One region of the Brevibacillus sp. LEMMJ03 genome, then DNA from elsewhere that is predicted to be linked to it. Evidence: riboswitches for the same ligand, from Rfam matches in the RefSeq annotation. Region 1 holds a riboswitch; the other holds the start of a gene.
What was found. A riboswitch is a leader RNA that binds a small molecule or an ion and turns the genes downstream of it on or off. The one in region 1 is predicted to bind thiamine pyrophosphate.
Positions count from the first base shown of each region.

Region 2: linked by a shared signal. The riboswitch ahead of thiS (sulfur carrier protein ThiS) and the one ahead of thiO (glycine oxidase ThiO) in region 1 are both predicted to bind thiamine pyrophosphate.

Region 1 covers NZ_VKJN01000009.1:82,318-90,868, forward strand. The annotation lists gene FOI68_RS13040 (ABC transporter permease) at 1-948, opposite strand, end outside; gene FOI68_RS13045 (ABC transporter ATP-binding protein) at 945-1,664, opposite strand; gene FOI68_RS13050 (efflux RND transporter periplasmic adaptor subunit) at 1,692-2,966, opposite strand; gene FOI68_RS13055 (glucose-6-phosphate isomerase) at 3,185-4,546, shown strand; gene FOI68_RS13060 (excisionase family DNA-binding protein) at 4,533-4,778, shown strand; TPP riboswitch at 4,841-4,954, shown strand; gene thiO (glycine oxidase ThiO) at 5,129-6,241, shown strand; gene FOI68_RS13070 (S1 domain-containing protein) at 6,476-7,543, shown strand; gene FOI68_RS13075 (YugN family protein) at 7,681-8,082, shown strand; gene FOI68_RS13080 (NUDIX domain-containing protein) at 8,284-8,551, shown strand, end outside.
Region 2 covers NZ_VKJN01000010.1:62,180-70,730, forward strand. The annotation lists gene FOI68_RS13945 (ABC transporter permease) at 1-52, opposite strand, end outside; gene FOI68_RS13950 (ABC transporter ATP-binding protein) at 52-828, opposite strand; gene tenA (thiaminase II) at 813-1,493, opposite strand; gene FOI68_RS13960 (acetylornithine deacetylase) at 1,502-2,770, opposite strand; gene FOI68_RS13965 (thiazole synthase) at 2,772-3,545, opposite strand; gene thiS (sulfur carrier protein ThiS) at 3,547-3,750, opposite strand; TPP riboswitch at 3,982-4,092, opposite strand; gene kapB (kinase-associated lipoprotein KapB) at 4,132-4,518, opposite strand; gene FOI68_RS13980 (alanyl-tRNA editing protein) at 4,546-5,766, opposite strand; gene FOI68_RS13985 (DUF2203 domain-containing protein) at 5,864-6,253, shown strand; gene FOI68_RS13990 (hypothetical protein) at 6,296-6,523, opposite strand; gene FOI68_RS13995 (glycoside hydrolase family 18 protein) at 6,628-7,911, opposite strand; gene FOI68_RS14000 (thioredoxin family protein) at 7,978-8,316, opposite strand; gene FOI68_RS14005 (GNAT family N-acetyltransferase) at 8,492-8,551, shown strand, end outside.

The DNA of each region.
Region 1 (8,551 bases):
AATGTCCCTTCGCCGCGCTCCCAGCGCTTTGCGGATGCCGATCTCGCGGGTCCGCTCGGTGACGGAGACGAGCATGATGTTCATCACGCCCACGCCGCCGACGACCAGCGAAATGCCCGCGATCACGCTGAACACCATCGTCAGTGTGCCGGTCACCTGGTTGAACTGGCTGACCTGCTGCTGCATGCTCACGGCCCGGTAGTGGCCTTCTTTCTGGTGCTTGCGGCTCAGGTACTGGATCGACTGCTGCATGGCGGCATTGACCGACTCCTTGTCGGTCGCCTTGCCGATCAGGTAGCTGACCCACGGCTCTTCGTACCGGCTCTGGTCAAACCGGATGGGCACGTAGGCGCTGTAGGACTGCTCCATGTCGAAGCGAAACTTGTCCTCCTTGAACGTGCCGATCACGACCAGCGAGGTGCTGCCCATGCGGACGCGCTGGCCCAACGGGTTCATCCGGCCGAACAGCTTCGTCGCCAGCTCCTCCTCGAGGACGACCACCGCCCGCAGCTCTTTGTCATCCGCCGCGCTGAAAAAACGTCCCCTGGACACTTTTACGGTCGGCTGCACCTTCGGAAAATCGGCCGTCGTGGCGTACAGGTTGACGCGCTCTTCCTTTTTCGGCCCCTTGAGCATCGCCGTGGTTTGGTTCATCGGCACGATGTGCTCGATGTTGGGACTGATTTTGCTCAGCACGTCGGCGTCCTCCACGGTGAGGTCGTCCGGCGCATGCTCTTCCTTGCTGTCGAAGTCAACGAAGACGTTGAACGAGTTTTGACCGAATTTCTCCATCTCGCTGACGATGGCTTTCTGTCCGCCTTCCCCCAGCGCGGTGACGGCGATCACCGAGGTAATCCCGATCACAATCCCCAGCATCGTCAAGCCGGAGCGCATCTTGTTCGCCCAAATGCCTTCCAGGGCGCTGCGAAAACTTTCCCAGACGTTCATGTCGTGATCACCTCGTCGGACGGAACGGCAATCAGCCGGTTTTCCACCCGTTCGTCACGGATGATGACGCCGTCCTTGAACGTGACGATGCGTTCCGCGTGCCGGGCGATGTCCGGCTCGTGCGTGACCAGGATGATGGTGACGCCCTGGCCGTGCAGTTCCTGAAACATGGCCATGATTTCGGTGCCGGAGCGGCTGTCCAGGTTGCCGGTCGGCTCGTCGGCCAGCAGGATGGACGGCCGGTTGACGAGCGCGCGGGCGATGGCCACACGCTGCCGCTGGCCACCGGATAGCTGCGTCGGCTTGTGGTGGACGCGCTCGGCCAGCCCGACGCGCCCAAGCGCCTCCAGCGCCCGTTTTCGCCGTTCCGCCCGTCCTACGCCGGCGTACATCATCGGCAGTTCCACGTTGTGCAGCGCCGTGGAACGGGCCAGGAGATTAAAGGATTGAAAGACGAAGCCGATTTTTTGATTGCGCACCTGCGCGAGCTGCTTGTCGGTCAGTTTGCTGACCTCAATCCCGTCCAGCGTGTAGGTGCCGGAATCGGGCCTGTCGAGGCAGCCGAGCATGTTCATGAATGTCGATTTGCCGGAGCCGGACGGCCCCATGATGGCGACGAATTCCCCTTTTTCCACGGTGAGCGAGACGCCTTTCAGGATGGGCAGTACCGACTCGCCCGTCTTGTACGATTTTGTCAGGCCTTCGACGTGCAGCATCGGTCGACCTCCTTTCTTCCGAACAGGTTAGATGCCCGAATTCTGCGGTTCCGCGGATGGCTGGACCGGGGCGTTCTCCTGGAGGGAGTCAAACGGACCGAGAATCACCTGTTCGTCCCCTTTCAATCCCGACTTGATCTCAGCGAACAGCTCGTTTTCCACACCCACGGTCACTTTCCGCTTTTTCGCCACGCCGTTCTCCGCCACCCAGACAAACGTGCTGCCGTCCGCTTCCTGCTGAACCGCTTCGATCGGCACCTGCAGGGCGTTGTCGATCTTTTCCACGGAGATGTCGATGTCGACGTGGAAGCCCGGTTTCAAGGCGGACAGGTCGCCGCTCGGTTCCAGCGTCACTTTTACCCGGGTCTTCTCCCCTTGTCCCGAGCTGTTTGGCGTTGTGACGGCGATCGGGGAGATGCGGATCACCTTGGCGCTCAGCTTTTGCTTGCCCAGCGCGCTGCCTTCGATCACCGCGGTCTGCCCCAGCCTGATCTTGCTGACGTCGGACTCGTTGATGTCCGCCTCGATCAGCAGATGGTTCAGATTGGCCAGCGTCAGGATTTCCGTTCCCTTGTTCACGTATTGGCCGTTTTCTGCGGCCCGTTCGATGACCGTTCCGTCGGCCGGCGCGACCAGCACGCTTTGCACGCGTTCTTTCTCCAGCAGGGCCTTCTCCGCCAGGCGGGAGTTGATCTGTGCCTCTAGGGAGGCGATCTCTTCCCTGCGCGGCCCTTTTTGCTTCAGCGCGTACTGCTGCCTGGCCACGTTGAGCGCGGACAGCGCCGAGTCCACCTGCGCCTTCGCCTTGTCCAGCTCCTGCTGGGTCGTGGCGCCCGACTCATGAAGCTGCCGGATGCGTTCGTACTCCCGTTTGGCGTTGTCGTAATCCCGCTCCGCCTGGGCGACGCGTTCCCGCTCCTGCGCCAGTTCTTCCGGTTCGCTGCCGGCCTGTGCCTTGGACAGGTTGGCCCGGGCCAGTTCGATCTGCGCGTCGATCTCCATGATCCGGCTTTCCACGTCGGAGGTGTCGATCTTGCCGATGACCTGTCCCTTTTTGACGGCATCCCCCTCCTTCACGGCAAACTCGCGCAGGATTCCGTTGACGTTGGCGTATATCCGCTGCTTGTCTTCGACGGTGACGATCCCGGAGGTGAGTACCTTGGTCTCCAGCGCGGCCGTGGTGACCTTTCCCACGCTGACAGGCGTTCCCGCTGCCTGCTGTGAGCCCATCAGGGTCATGCTTGCGGCTCCCACGGCCAGTACGGCAGCGACGGAGCCGACGATCCACCAGCGTTTCTTCATACGTTCCTGTCTCCTTGCCCAATCATGTTATGAGGTTCGAATGGTTTTACGGGGCTGGAGGGAAAAGGTAACAACGGGTACAGGTTGTTCACAAAATGTTCACAATTATGCGGCGAATCCATGATGGATGGACAGATCGGACTTCTTGCGCTGCCGGTTCGGCGGCAAACATGATAAGATGAGAAGCAGAAACAACCACGTCTATTGGGGAGGGAGCCATGAACCAAGCGCTTCGTTTCGACTACTCGAACGCCCTGGGCTTTGTCCGGCCGCACGAATGGGCGCAGCTTGCCCCGGCGGTCAAACAGGCCCACGAGCTGCTGCACGAAAAGACGGGGGCCGGCCGCGATTTTCTCGGCTGGGTCGATCTGCCCGTCGACTACGACCGGGACGAATTTGAACGGATCAAACAGGCAGCGGCGAAAATCCAGGCGGAGTCCGACGTGCTGCTGGTCATCGGGATCGGCGGTTCGTACCTGGGCGCCAAGGCCGCCGTGGACGTGCTGGGCCACCACTTTTACAACCTGCTGCCCAAAGCCAAACGGCGCACGCCGGAGATTTACTTCGTCGGCAACAATCTCAGCCCGGTCTACGTCTCCCACCTGCTGGACGTTCTCGAAGGAAAGGACGTCTCTATCAACGTCATCTCCAAATCGGGCACCACGACGGAGCCGGCCATCGCGTTTCGCCTGTTTCGCGCCTGGCTGGAGAAAAAATACGGGCGCGAGGCAGCGAAAAACCGCATCTACGCGACCACGGACAAGGCGCGGGGCGCATTGAAACGGCTGGCGGACGAAGAAGGGTACGAAACCTTCGTCATTCCCGACGACGTCGGCGGACGCTACTCCGTGCTGACCGCGGTGGGCCTCCTGCCGATCGCCGTGAGCGGCGCGGACATCGACGCGCTGATGCAGGGAGCGGCGGCCGCCCGCGAGCGCTACCTGACGCCCGTCCTGGAAGAGAATCCGTGCTACCAGTACGCGGCCGTCCGCAACGCGCTCTGCCGCAAAGGCAAAACCGTGGAGCTCCTGGTCAGCTACGAGCCGCAGTTCCGCTATTTTGCCGAGTGGTGGAAGCAGCTTTTCGGCGAGTCGGAAGGCAAGGACGGCAAGGGGATTTTTCCCGCTTCCGCCGAGTTCTCCGCCGATCTGCACTCGCTGGGACAGTACATCCAGGACGGCTTGCGCCACCTGTTTGAAACGGTGGTGGCCGTGTCCAAGCCGGCGGTGGACGTGACGATCGGCGAAGACCCGGACGATCTCGACGGGTTGAATTTTCTCGCCGGCAAGGGCATGGACTTCGTCAACAAAAAAGCGTTTGAGGGAACGCTCCTGGCCCATGTGGACGGCGGCGTGCCCAACCTCGTGGTGGAAATTCCGGAAGCGACGGCCTATCACCTCGGCGAACTGATCTACTTCTTCGAAAAGGCGTGCGGCATCAGCGGCTATCTGCTCGGGGTCAACCCGTTCGACCAACCCGGGGTGGAAGCCTACAAGGCGAACATGTTCGCCCTGCTGGGCAAACCGGGGTACGAACGGCAAAAAGCGGAACTGGAAGCGAGACTGCGTGGAAAACAGTAAGACCTACCTGACTGTGGCCGAGACCGCCGCCTACCTGGAACTGCCGGAGACGTTTATTCTGGAAAAAATCCGCGAGGGACGCATCCGTGCCGTTCACAACGGCGAAGAATACCTGATCAACAAGGACCAGTTCCAGCATCATCTGGAGCAGATCCGCAAGCTGCGGGAATGGGAGGAAGCGACCAGGAACGAACCCATTCCCGAAAGCTACGACGTGAAAGACGAGGACTGAGCGCCGCGCTCTTGCCAGGGAGCGGCCACCGGTCTATACTGAAGGGTGTAAACGACATAACGGAAAGCAACTGGGGGAGTCCATCACGCAGGGCTGAGAGGACGGAAGCGATTGACCGTCGACCCTTTGCACCTGATCCAGATCATGCTGGCGCAGGGAAGTGGTTGCAAGCAAAAGAGCTGTCTGTGTTTGCGGATGCGCATCGGCCCACCTTTCCTGCCGGGGAAGGTGGGCTTTTCGCATGCGTTCGTCCGGCGGGGCGGCATCGGCGGGCGGGGGATGGCGGCCGTTTACCAAGGCTTCGCCGCACGGCAGGGCGGGGCGCAGTTCCAGCGAGGAGAGGAAGAACCATGACAAATTGTTTGATCGTAGGCGGAGGCATCATCGGATTAAGTCTGGCATACGAACTGTCGCGGCGCGGGTTGTCCGTCACGGTGGCAGAGCAGGGGCCATGGGGCGGCCAGGCGTCTTCCGCGGCGGCGGGAATGCTGGCTCCGCTCAAGGAGTTTTCCGAGCCCGGACCGCTGCTTGATTTGGGAATGGATTCGCTTCGCCTCTATCCGGAGTGGGCGGCGGAGCTGGAAGCGGAGGCGGGCGGTGACGTGCAGCTCAGCGTCGACGGGCTTTTGACCGTGGCATTGACGGAGGAGGAAGCGGAGCGGCTGCGCGCAAAGTTCGCCTGGCAGCGGGAGAGCGGTTACGACGTCCACTGGCTGACCGGAGCGGCCATCCGGGACGTCGAACCGCTGTTGACGGATCGGGCGGTGGCGGCGATCCACTCGCCGTCCGAAGGGCACATCAACAACCGGCTGCTGCTGCAGGCGCTGGTGACGGCGTGCAGGCGGCGGGGCGTGACGCTGCTTTCCGGCTGCGTGGTGACGGGCATCGCCACGGAAGGAAGCCGGGTGGTGGGCGTCGAGACGACGGCGGGACCGCTGCGGGCCGACGAAACCGTCATCGCCTCCGGGGCATGGGCCGGCATCATGATGGGCTGGCTGGGGCTGTCCATTCCCGTTCGGCCGGTACGCGGACAGATCGCGGCGGTTGCCTCGGCCGGGATTCCGCTGCGCACGGTGATTTTCGGCAGCACGGGCTACATCACGCCCAAACGGGACGGCAAAATCGTCATCGGCGCCACGGAAGACGAGGCCGGCTTCCAGCGGGAGGTCACGCTGGCGGGATTGACCGGCGTGCTCAACGGCGTCATGCCGTATGTGCCGGCGCTCTCCTCTTCCCCGTTTTTGGAAGCGTGGGCCGGACTGCGCCCCGCTACCGCCGACGGCAAGCCGCTGTTGGGGCCGGTGCCGGGATGGACGGGATTGTCGCTCGCCGGCGGCCACTTCCGCAACGGCATCCTGCTCTCCCCGATCACGGCCAAGCTGATGGCGGATTATCTGGAACAGGGAAGGGCGGAGCGGCTGCAGCCGTTTTTGCCCGAACGATTTGCGGGCGTCTCGTTGTAAACGATCTTCCTTCCATAATAAGACCGGTGCTTTCTCCTAAGAAGGCGCCGGTTTTTTCGTTTCGCCGCTGGCTTGGCCAAAAGGGGGTGTTCGGGGTGCCGGGCTGGGGCGCCTTGGTTGCCATTCAGGAATGGTTGGGCCGCAAAATGGGCTAGACTTGCCTGGAAAAATAGACACCTCCCCACACGCAGCCGTATATCGTAATACAGAAACAACAAGAGGGGAGGAGTTTTCATGGAGTCGTCGCAAAAACAACTGTTTCAGGCTGAACCGGCGGCGGTCAGCATGTTGAAGGATATGCGCCAAACCGTGCAGAACATTTGCAAGGAGCACGCGCGGCAAAAGGTACGGATCGAAGCGTTGGACGGCCGCGTGTACGAGGGCAAAATCCTCGATGTTGACGATTTCCACGTCTACGTGGAGATCGAGGAGAACGACGAGGGGCCGGACGAAGATCTGGGAGCGGTGGAGCAGGTCTCCAGCCGGTATCCGCAAAAACCGCGGCCGCATAACGGATGCCCGCCTCGCGGCAATGCCGTCAGTCCATACGGTACGGCCGGTCCCAATGTCAGTCCGTACGGGTTGGTGAGCCCCTACGAGACAGGTCCCAACGTCAGCCCGTACGGGTTGGTAAGTCCCTACGAGACAGGTCCCAACGTCAGTCCGTACGGGTTGGTAAGCCCCTACGAGACGGGTCCCAACGTCAGCCCCTACGGGTTGGTGAGCCCCTACGAGACAGGTCCCAATGTCAGTCCGTACGGGTTGGTGAGTCCCTACGAGACAGGTCCCAATGTCAGTCCGTACGGGTTGGTGAGTCCCTACGAGACGGGTCCCAACGTCAGCCCGTACGGGTTGGTGAGTCCCTACGAAACAGGCGGCCCCGATGCCAGCCCGTACGGAATGGTGAGTCCCTATGAGACGGCCGGTCCGCCCGGCAAACCTGACGAAGCGGTGAGCCCCTACGAGGAAGCCAGTCCGTACGAACAGCCTGCCGAGAAGGTGAGCCCGTACGAGGCGGTCAGCCCGTACGAAGCGGTCAGTCCCTATGAAACCGTCGGTCCCCAGGGCAACGTCACGCTGCAAAACAACATCAATCTGTACGGCAGCCCGTATCCCCAGGTAAGCCCGTATACTGACGTCAGTCCGTACCCATACCCGCCCGATTATCCCTACGTTCCGTTCTACCCGTATGTTCCGTACGGCGTGTACGAGGCGCCTGTTTTCAAGAAAAAAAAGCGCCGCTGTCGCCGCAAGGTCATTCCCCTGGCGCTGTTTACCCTGCTGTCGATTGCCCTGATTTGACCATGGAACCAGCAAATGTAAAAGCCTCTGCCGGGCTGTTTCCGGCGGGAGGCTTTTTCCATTTTCCCCGTTGGTTGAGTACAACCGCGCCGTTTGTCGCACACTACCGGTTAGAATCCGGAAAGGCAGGGATGGAGATGCAACCGATTGACAGCAGTTTGACGGGAACGAGAGGCACGTTCGGATACTTTCGCGAGTCGCTCGAACCGAACGGCTTTACCCTGGCCAACTGGGATTACCACCGGGGATTTTTTGACCGCAAGCTGGACGATCAGGGGATGGTGTATCTGCGGCTGCCGGTGACGGTCAAGGAAGGGGAACTGGACAGCCCGGACGCCTGGTTGGAACTGGGCACGCCGTTTGTGCTGAAACACGTCTACCAGACCGGTGTGGAGGAAGACATCGGCTATTACGTGCCCGTCGCTTCGGCGGCCATGAACCAGTTCCAGGAGCCGGCGGACAAGGACGCGCCTGTGGAACAGGTCTGGATGCGCAAGGCGGAGGCGATCGTCAGAGAGTTGGAAAAACGGTTTGCGTAGCATCAAACGGGCCTTGGGCAGGGGCTCGTTTTTTTTGCGGACGACGCCAGCTCCGCCCGCCGGATGGACCTGCCCGCCGCTTCCGGGGCTCGCCGGCCAGCACCGGTCTGACCTGCCGGGGGCCCTGTCTATGGCGGGGGATTCCGCGGTGGTGTAGAATGGTAGCAACAGGAATGGATTCCCTTCAGGGAGTTGAAAACGATGGCCTGGTACTACCCGCTGCTCAAACTGTATTGGCGTATCCGCAAGCCGCTGACGCTGGGCGTCCGGCTGATTGTCACGGACGACGAAAAAGGCGTGCTGCTGGTGCGCCACACGTATGTGGGCGGATGGTATTTGCCGGGCGGCGGAGTGGAAAAGGGAGAGACGTTTTTGGAGGCGGCCCGGCGTGAGCTGTGGGAAGAGTGCGGCGTAGAGGCGAGGGAGATGAGGCTCTGCCACCTCTACTACAGCGAGCGGGAAGGGAAGC
Region 2 (8,551 bases), on a different contig from region 1:
GGAGCAGCACGAGCGAGACGCCAAACCAGATTCCCCGGTGAACCGTCCTCATCACGCATACCTCCCGACCGGCTGTGCCGCCGCCGATTGGCGCAGCAGCTCCCAAATCTGCTCACGCAGCGCCTGAAACGCCGGGTGACTGCGGCTCGACAGCGAGCGCGGCCGCGGCACCGGGACGGCCAGTTCCACCGGGCGGCTGATCGGGCTGCCGAGCAGCACGACGATCCGGTCCGCCAGAAGGATCGCCTCGTCGATGTCGTGGGTGATCAACAGCATCGTGCTGCCCGTCTGCTGCCACATCGCAAGCAGCCACTCCTGCATCTCCATCCGGGTAATGCCGTCCAAGGCGCTGAACGGTTCATCCAGGAGCAGGAGGTCGCTGCCCGTCATCAGCGCGCGCAAAAACGAGACGCGCTGCCGCATGCCGCCGGAGAGCTGCGCGGGATAAGCGTCCGCCCAGCCGCCCAGACCGAAGCGGGGCAGCTCCTGCCGCACCCGGGCCTGCGCTTCTTTGCGCGGCATTCCCTGGATCTCCAGCGGCAGCGCCGCGTTTTCCACCACCGTCCGCCACGGCATCAGCAGATCGCGCTGCGGCATATAGGCGACCTGACCCAGCCGACGGGCCGCCGGTTCGCCGTCCAGCCTGATCTCCCCGTCCTGCGGCTGCAGCAGGCCCGCCGCCAACTGAAACAGCGTGCTTTTGCCAATCCCGCTCGGTCCGATCAGGCTGACCAGTTCGCCGCGCCCAACCGCGAGCTGAAAACCGTCGAGAATGGCTTTCTCCCCGTAGGAGAAACGGACGCCCGCGAAGGCTAGTTTTTCTCGCACGGCCACATTTCCCTCCGGTACGCCATCTCCCAGAACAGGTACTCCATGCGCGACGTATTGAGAAAATGCTCTTCCAGACGGGCCAGCTCCCGCTCGCTTTTGCCTTCCGCCAGTTGATCCATCAACCCGATCAGCCACTGCGCCAGTTGGCCGAACTCGTCCGAGCTGTAGGTGCGCACCCACTCGCCGTAGAGCTCGTGATCCAGCGCGCCGTCCACCTGCGCCAGTTGTTTGCCGATCTCCCAATAGCTCCACATGCAGGGCAGAACGGCGCTGACCAGTTCGGCGAGCGTGCCTTGGTGGGCCACTTTCAGCATGTAGCTGGTGTAGGCCAGCATTACAAACGACGGCTGGGTCGCCTCCAGTTCTTCGCGGGAAATCCCGAAGCGGGCGGCGTACTGCCGGTGCAGTTCCATCTCGTGATGGAGCGTCGCCTCCTGCAGGGCGGCAAACTTGGCGCTGGTGGCCAGATCGTCCGCCTTGGTGCTGGCGATCGCGAAGAGTTTGGCGTAGTCGATCAGGTAGACGTAATCCTGCTTCAGGTAAAACTTGAACGATTCAACCGGTAAACTGCCGTCGCCCAAGCCGGTTACGAACGGATGGCGATGCGTGCGCTCCCAGATCGGGGCCACGCTGTTCAACAGGCGCTGTGTAAAAGTCGCCACGACGATATTCACTCCTTCTCCGTGTTGCACCAGTCTGCGAGAAACCGGGCCATGATTTGCGCAAAGCGGACCAGTTCGTCCGGATCGATCGACTCGTCGACGGCATGGGCCTGGGACAGCTCGCCGGGACCGAATATCACCGCCGGAATTCCGGCGTGGGCAAACCAGCCCGCATCCGTCACGGTTCCGGACATGTCCACCACAGGCGGACACTGCATCTCTGCCTCATAGGCCCGCTTCAGCCTGGACAGCGCCGGATGGCCGAGATCCAGTTCCAGCGAGGGGAAAATCTCGCCCCGCTCTTCGATCATCGACCGGCCTCCCCAGCGGAATGCGGGCGGGTGGTCCCGCAGCCACGGGTCGGCCGCGGCCGCCGCCAACACATGGTCTTCGATCTCGCGAATGATCGCTTCATGCGATTCGTTCGGGTAAAAATGGACGGTAATCCACAGCGCGCAGCGGTCGGCGATAAACGCCGCATGCCGGCCGCCTTCGATGACCGCGGGATTGATCGTGTTGCTGCCCGGCGGAAATCCGGGGTACGTCTTCATCACCGCCCAGTGGCGTTCCAGTTCCTGCAGCGACGCGATGATCTTCATCATCTTCTCGATCGCGGAGGCGCCGTGCACCCGTCCGCCGGCGTGGATGGTTCTGGCCCGCATCCCGTCGTGCAGGGTGACGGGGCTCTCTACCGTGATCCAGCCGGTAATCACGCCGCCCTGTCCCTGCATGTGCAGGTGGCTGGTGTCCACGACGACGGCGTAATCGGCGGTATAGCCCCGTTCGATGGCGGCGAGCGTGCCTGCTTCGCCCGCTTCTTCGCCGATCACGGACTGGAAGATCAGGTCGCCTTTCAGCTCGATTCCGTGCTCGCGCAGCATCTGAATGGCAAACAGGCTGGCTGCCAGGCCGCCTTTCATGTCGGCGACGCCGCGTCCGTACAGGCGTCCGTCCCGGCCGCGGGTGAGGGCGAACGGCGGATACGTCCAGCCGCTGTCGTCGCCCACTTCCGCCACGTCGATATGTCCGTTGACAATCAGGCTGTTCGCCCGCTCCGGTGCGGTGCCCCTCAGGCGGCCCACCACGTTGTCATCGCCGGGAAAGACCGTCCAGCGGTCCACGTCAAAGCCCAGCTCGCGCAGCTTTCGGGCGATCAGGCTCTGCGCGCCGCCGCTGTTGCGGGCGGGCGGGCTGACCGTGGGATGGGCGATGAGCTCGGCCAGCAGGGCGAACAGCTCTTCTCTCCGCTCGGCAATGGCTGCCGTGACGCGTTCCACGTTATTCAATCATCCCTTCTGTCGGACTGCTGGCCGAGGCGTAGCGCTTTTTCGGGATGCGCCCGGCGAGGAAGCCCTTGCGCCCCGCTTCCACGGCCAGTTTCATCGCTTCGGCCATCAGCACCGGGTTGTCCGCCAGCGCCACCGCCGTGTTCAGCAGGACGCCGTCCGCGCCCAACTCCATCGCCTTAGCGCAGTCGGCCGGTGACCCGATGCCCGCGTCCACGATCACTGGAACCTTGGCGTCTTCGATGATGAAGCGCAGGTTGTGCTCATTGAGTATCCCTTGGCCGGAACCGATCGGCGACGCCCCCGGCATGACCGCGTGCACGCCCACTTCCTGCAGCCGTTTGGCGAGAATCGGGTCGTCGTTGGTGTAGGTCAGCACGATAAAGCCTTCTTCCACCAGGATGCGGGAGGCCTCCAACGTGCCGATTGGATCGGGCAGAAGCGTCTTGGGATCGCCGATCACTTCCACCTTGATCATGTCGCACAGCCCCGACGCCTTGGCCAGCCGGGCGATCCGCACCGCCTCCTCGGCCGTGTAAGCGCCGGCCGTGTTGGGCAGCAGGGTGAATTTTTTCAAATCCAAACGTTCCAAAAAATTGGGCTCGTGCGGATTTTCCAAATTGAGCCGGCGCACGGCAAAGGTGAGAATCTCCGCTTCCGATACGGCCACCGCCTGGCTCTGCGTGTCCAGATCGGGAAATTTGCCGGTTCCCAGCAAGAGGCGGGAACGAAACTCATACGGTCCAATTTTTAATGTATCCATCATGTCAGCCTCCTCCGACAAAGTGAACGATTTCGATCCGATCGCCGTCCGCGACCGGCGTGGATTCGTAACGGGCGCGGTCGACAATCTCGCCGTTGCGCTCGACGACCACGATTTTCTCCTGCAGTTGGTAGGACAGAAGCAGGGCCCGGACGGTATTGACCTCGTCGTCCAGCTCCACGCGTTTGCCGTTCAACTGTACCAGCATGTTCCCCCTCCTTTTGTCAGCGCCGTCGGGAATGGCCGGCCGCCTGTCGCCTTCCTGCCGTAAAAAAACGGCTTCCCTGCCTGACCGAACCCCAGACAGAAGAAGCCGTTCGCACGGATATCGGGCGGACGGCAAACAAAAAAACCATCCGCCACGGATGGTTTTGGTTGCGCATGTGCAGTGGTCGCACTCCGGCGCGCGTGACGCGGCACGGAATCACGACAGTGCGTTGATGCAGCCGATACCTCTTCCTCCGCTGGCATGACCCAGGTCAGGTTCAACGGTCAGTAACACATTCGTTACAATCTCAGCCGACTATGCTCGGCTCCCGTTTGGTATTGCGCTATGCTGTTTTGCTTGCTTGACTACTACAGTAGCACGCTATCCGTTGTTTGTAAAGGTCTCCTTGCGCAGTGCCTCCAGCTCGTCGAGACAGCGCTGGGCCCACGTGACCATCTTGCGCAGTTTGTCCATCTCCCGCTCCAATGCGGTCTGGACCGATTCCTTGTAGTCGGGCACCGCTCCGCCGTAACGGATCACGGTCTGACTGGGCACCATGATCTTTTCCTGATAGGACAGGGCGGGACGCTGATGAAACAGCGGCACATCCACCTCGTACGGGTTGTGCAGGTCCCCCTGCGTCGGGTATTTCAGCACCGCAAGCACCTTGACCAGCAGTTTGTCCCCGTGATCTTCCAGCACTTCCGTTACGTATTCACCCGTCTTGTAGGAGACGCGGACCAGGTCTCCCGTTTTCCAGATCGACATGCCTTTCTCTCCTTTCCTGAAAAAGCGTCAGTCCTGTTGGACCCTGATCGATTCCTCCAGCAGCCGGCGGGCGTGGGCCAGCACCGCTTCCGCAGGACGGACCGGCGCGCCCCCTCCCTGGGCCATCGCCGGATTGCCGCCCCCCTTGCCGTCGATCAAGGGCAGCGTATCCTTCAGCAGTTGGTTCATCGGCAGCGCCACCTGCTCGCCGCGGGCGAACACGAGCTGCAGCTTTTCTCCCTCCGCTGCGAACAGACAGACCGCGTCCGCTGCCTGTGTCGTTACCAGTCTGGCGAGCTGCTGCAATTGCTGCATGCTTCGACCGGCCAAAACGGCCTGGACCAGCCGCATGTCGGACAGACGGGCCGCCTGCGCCAGCAGGGACTGCGCCTCGCCTTCGAGCAAACGTTTTTCTTTCTCCTCCAGCGTCTCTTTCAACTGCTCCCGTTCCGCCACGAGCCGCTGCGCCTGCTCGGCCAGCTCCGCCTCGCCGGCGTTCAGCGTGCGGGTCAACTCGCGCAGCAGCAGATGCTTGCGGGAATAGTCGGAGAGCGCCCGCCAGCCGCAGAGGAACGTTACCCGGATATTGCCGCGGTGGCGCTCCCAGCCCGTGATTTTGATTGGCCCCACTTCGCCGGTCCGGGCCGGATGGGTGCCGCCGCAGGGGTTGTAGTCAAAGTCGGGGATGATCACCACACGGATGTTCTCGCTGACGGTCGGCTGCTTGCGGAGAGGCATGACGGCCAGTTCGGCTTCCGTGACAAACCGGGCCTCGATGGGCCGGTTTTCCAGCACGATGCGGTTGGCCAGGGCCTCTACCCGCTCCGCCTGCTCGACGGACAGTTCGTCCAGCCGGACGTCGATGGTGACGTGATCCCTGCCGAGGTGAAAGGCGACGGTCTCCGCCCCCAGCGCCTCGACGAACGACGCCGAGAGAATGTGCTGCCCGGCGTGCTGCTGCATGTGGTCAAACCGCCTGGGCCAATCGATCTGTCCCGTGATCCGCTGCCGCTCCTGAGACAGCGGAGCTTCCAGCCGATGGCGGATGTCACCGTCCACTTCCTCCACGTCGATGACGCGGATGCCGTCCAGTTCGCCCCAGTCGCAGGGCTGCCCTCCCCCTGTCGGGTAAAAGGCGGTGCGGTCCAGCACCACGTACGGGGTCCCGTCGGGTTCCGTCCCCTGTTTCAGCACGCACGCTTCAAACGTGTGCAAATACGGATCGTCATAGTACAATCGGTTGTTCATAGCCACTCCTTACTGCCGGTTCCTGTCTTCCTGCCGGCGTTCTGTCCATTTCCTCCGCTCGCGGTTCTCCCTATAATAGAACCAGGAGGTGGGATGCTTGGCAAAAAAGTATTTCACGGTGGAAGAAGCCAACCGGATGCTGCCGTATGTACGCCAAGAGCTTTCCTTTTTGCAGGAGGCCAAGCGCCAATTCGCTGCAACCTATCAGGAGCTGCAGCAGGCAAAGAAACAGCAGCCCCCGGACGACGGCACGGTCTTTACGCTGGAATGCCGCCTGGAATTCATGGAACTGGAGGCGCAGATGCGCATCAACCGGCTCCACGAACAAGGCGTTCAGGTAAAGGATATCGATATCGGCCTGTTCGACTTTCCTGCGGTGCTGAACGGGCAGGAGGTGCTGCTCTGCTGGCGTCAGGGCGAGCCGACAGTCAGCCATTACCACGGCATTCACGAAGGGTACGCCGGCCGCAGGCCGATCGGCGAATAGCGGGCCGGTCGCGGACAAGCGGCGCTCATGGATGGACTGCTTTCAGCCGGCCAGACGTGCCAGCTTTTGCTCCCGTTCCGCCCGTTCCTCCGGCGAAGCGAGATCGTATTTTTTCAACAGATGGAACAGTTCGTTCAACGTCTCCTGGGACAGCGGCGTTGCGAGCAGCCCTTCCAGGCGGTCCACCAGCGCTCCGGGCAGGTAGGGCGTCTGCTCCGCCAGCTTCGCCCGCACGTCTTCCGCGCTGTGATTCAATCTGCATTCTCCCATAGGCTCTCTCCTTCTTCCGTTTTGCACCATCATACCATGATTGGCAGGCGGAGAAAAAGGCGTACACCCCGTTCGGAGGTACGCCTTTTGTTTCGCCGCTTCGTTCACGCCCGCTTGCGCACGCGAAAATTGTCTTCGATCAACAGCCAGTTCTGCGGAAACGGCAGCCCCAGCTTCCAGTAGCTGACGCCGCGCAGTCCCAGTTCCTTGACCAGGTTGAATTTGGCCTGGATCGAACGGGCGTCTTCGAACCAGACGCGATGGCGGTTCTGCTCGTCGTCCGAATACTCGAAAAACGGCGCCTGCGCCCGATAATCGTACTGGATGTTGACATTCCTCTCCAGCGCCAGCGCGACCGCCGCCTGCGGACTGAGGGAGCGGGCCGTCGTACCGGGCCGGAAGGGCAGCCTCCAGTCGTACCCGTACAAGTTTTGGCCCATCAAGATCTTGTTGGCGGGCATTTCCGTCAAGGCGTACTGCAGAACCCGGCGAACGGGACCGATGGGCGAAACCGGCATGGGCGGACCGCCGCTGTATCCCCATTCGTACGTCATGATCACGACAAAGTCGACGATCTCTCCGATCGCCCGGTAGTCGTGGGCGGGGTACCACAGCCCCGGCTGATCGGCTCTGGTCTTGGGCGCCAGGGCGGCGGAGACCATTTTCCCCACTTCGCTCGCCCGCTGGCGGGCGCGTCGCAAAAAGCGGACATAGGCATCCCGGTCGGTGGCGGGCAGGGCTTCCATGTCGAAGTGAATGTCTCCAAAACCAAGCCGCTGTGACGTGCTGATGATGTTGTCCAGCAGGCGGTTTTGCACCGTCATGTCGTTCAGCACCAGGCTGCCCAGTTCCGAGCTGAACCGTTCCCCCTCCAGATTGGTGACCACCAGCATCAGGACGTTCCGATTCGCCCGGGCAATCTCCGGAAAGTCGTTCAGCGGCGGGGTAGACAATGTGCCGTCCCGCCTGATCCGAAAGCTGAACGGAGCCAGGTACGTGAGATGCGGCGACGCTCGGCGAACGTCCGCCTCCAACGCCGGCGGCACCGTCCGGCGCGGCTCGGCATAGGCATTGAAGTCGGCTGCCGGTCTCGGGCGCGGCGGAATGTACAGCCGCATCCCCACCTGTAGAGGACGGAATTGTGAGATTTGGTTGACCCGGGCCAGCTCCGCGGCACTGATCCCGAAACGCCGGCCGATGGTGTAGAGCGTATCCCCCTGCCTCACCCAGTAATAGCTGCCCCGAATGGGGATCACCAGCGCCTGTCCGATGACAAGCCTGCCGGACTCGGGGAGCTCGTTTGCCCGCGCAATCGCCTCGACCGATGAGTCGTACGCCTGGGCGATGCCTGACAGTGTCTGCCCCTGCTGTACCACATGAATTTGCATGCGCCTCCTCCTTCGCGTTTTGTCTCTCTCTTCCATGTATTCAACGCGCGGGAGATAGGTGTTTGTCTAGGCAAAACGCTTGAGCACATGATACAAAAAATCGACCGAGCGAAGCGCGTAGTGCCGTTCGGCGACGGCCCCCCGCTCGAGGATGAGGAGCGCCGGCACGCTGGTCACCCGCCACATCTCCGCCAGTTCGGGCAGGAGGTTCAGATTGGCCCGGTACAGCGTCAAGCCGGGCAGCGCCTCCTGCACCACCGTCAGCATGCGCTCGGCCAGCTTGCAGGTGCCGCACAGCGGCGTGTAAACGAACACGGCTGCCGGTTTGTCCGTTTGGCTGGCGAGCGATTCCATTTCCGTCTTCGTCCATTCCCGCACAGGTGTTCTCTCCGTTTCTACAGTCAAGTCAATCGTCTTCTCATGCTAGCCGCAGGGGGAGCCGGTGTCAAGGACGTCGTCTTCACGAATGGTTCACGGAAAACGGCCCTGTGCTTGTGATCACAAAAAAATGGAAGCGACCCCTTGATCATGTAAGAAAACCTCACATATAATTACCTCAAATGTGCAGGTGGTGAACCATATGTCAAGGATTCGTGTACGAAAGGCAGCCGAATGTGACCTTCCCGCCCTTTTGGACATC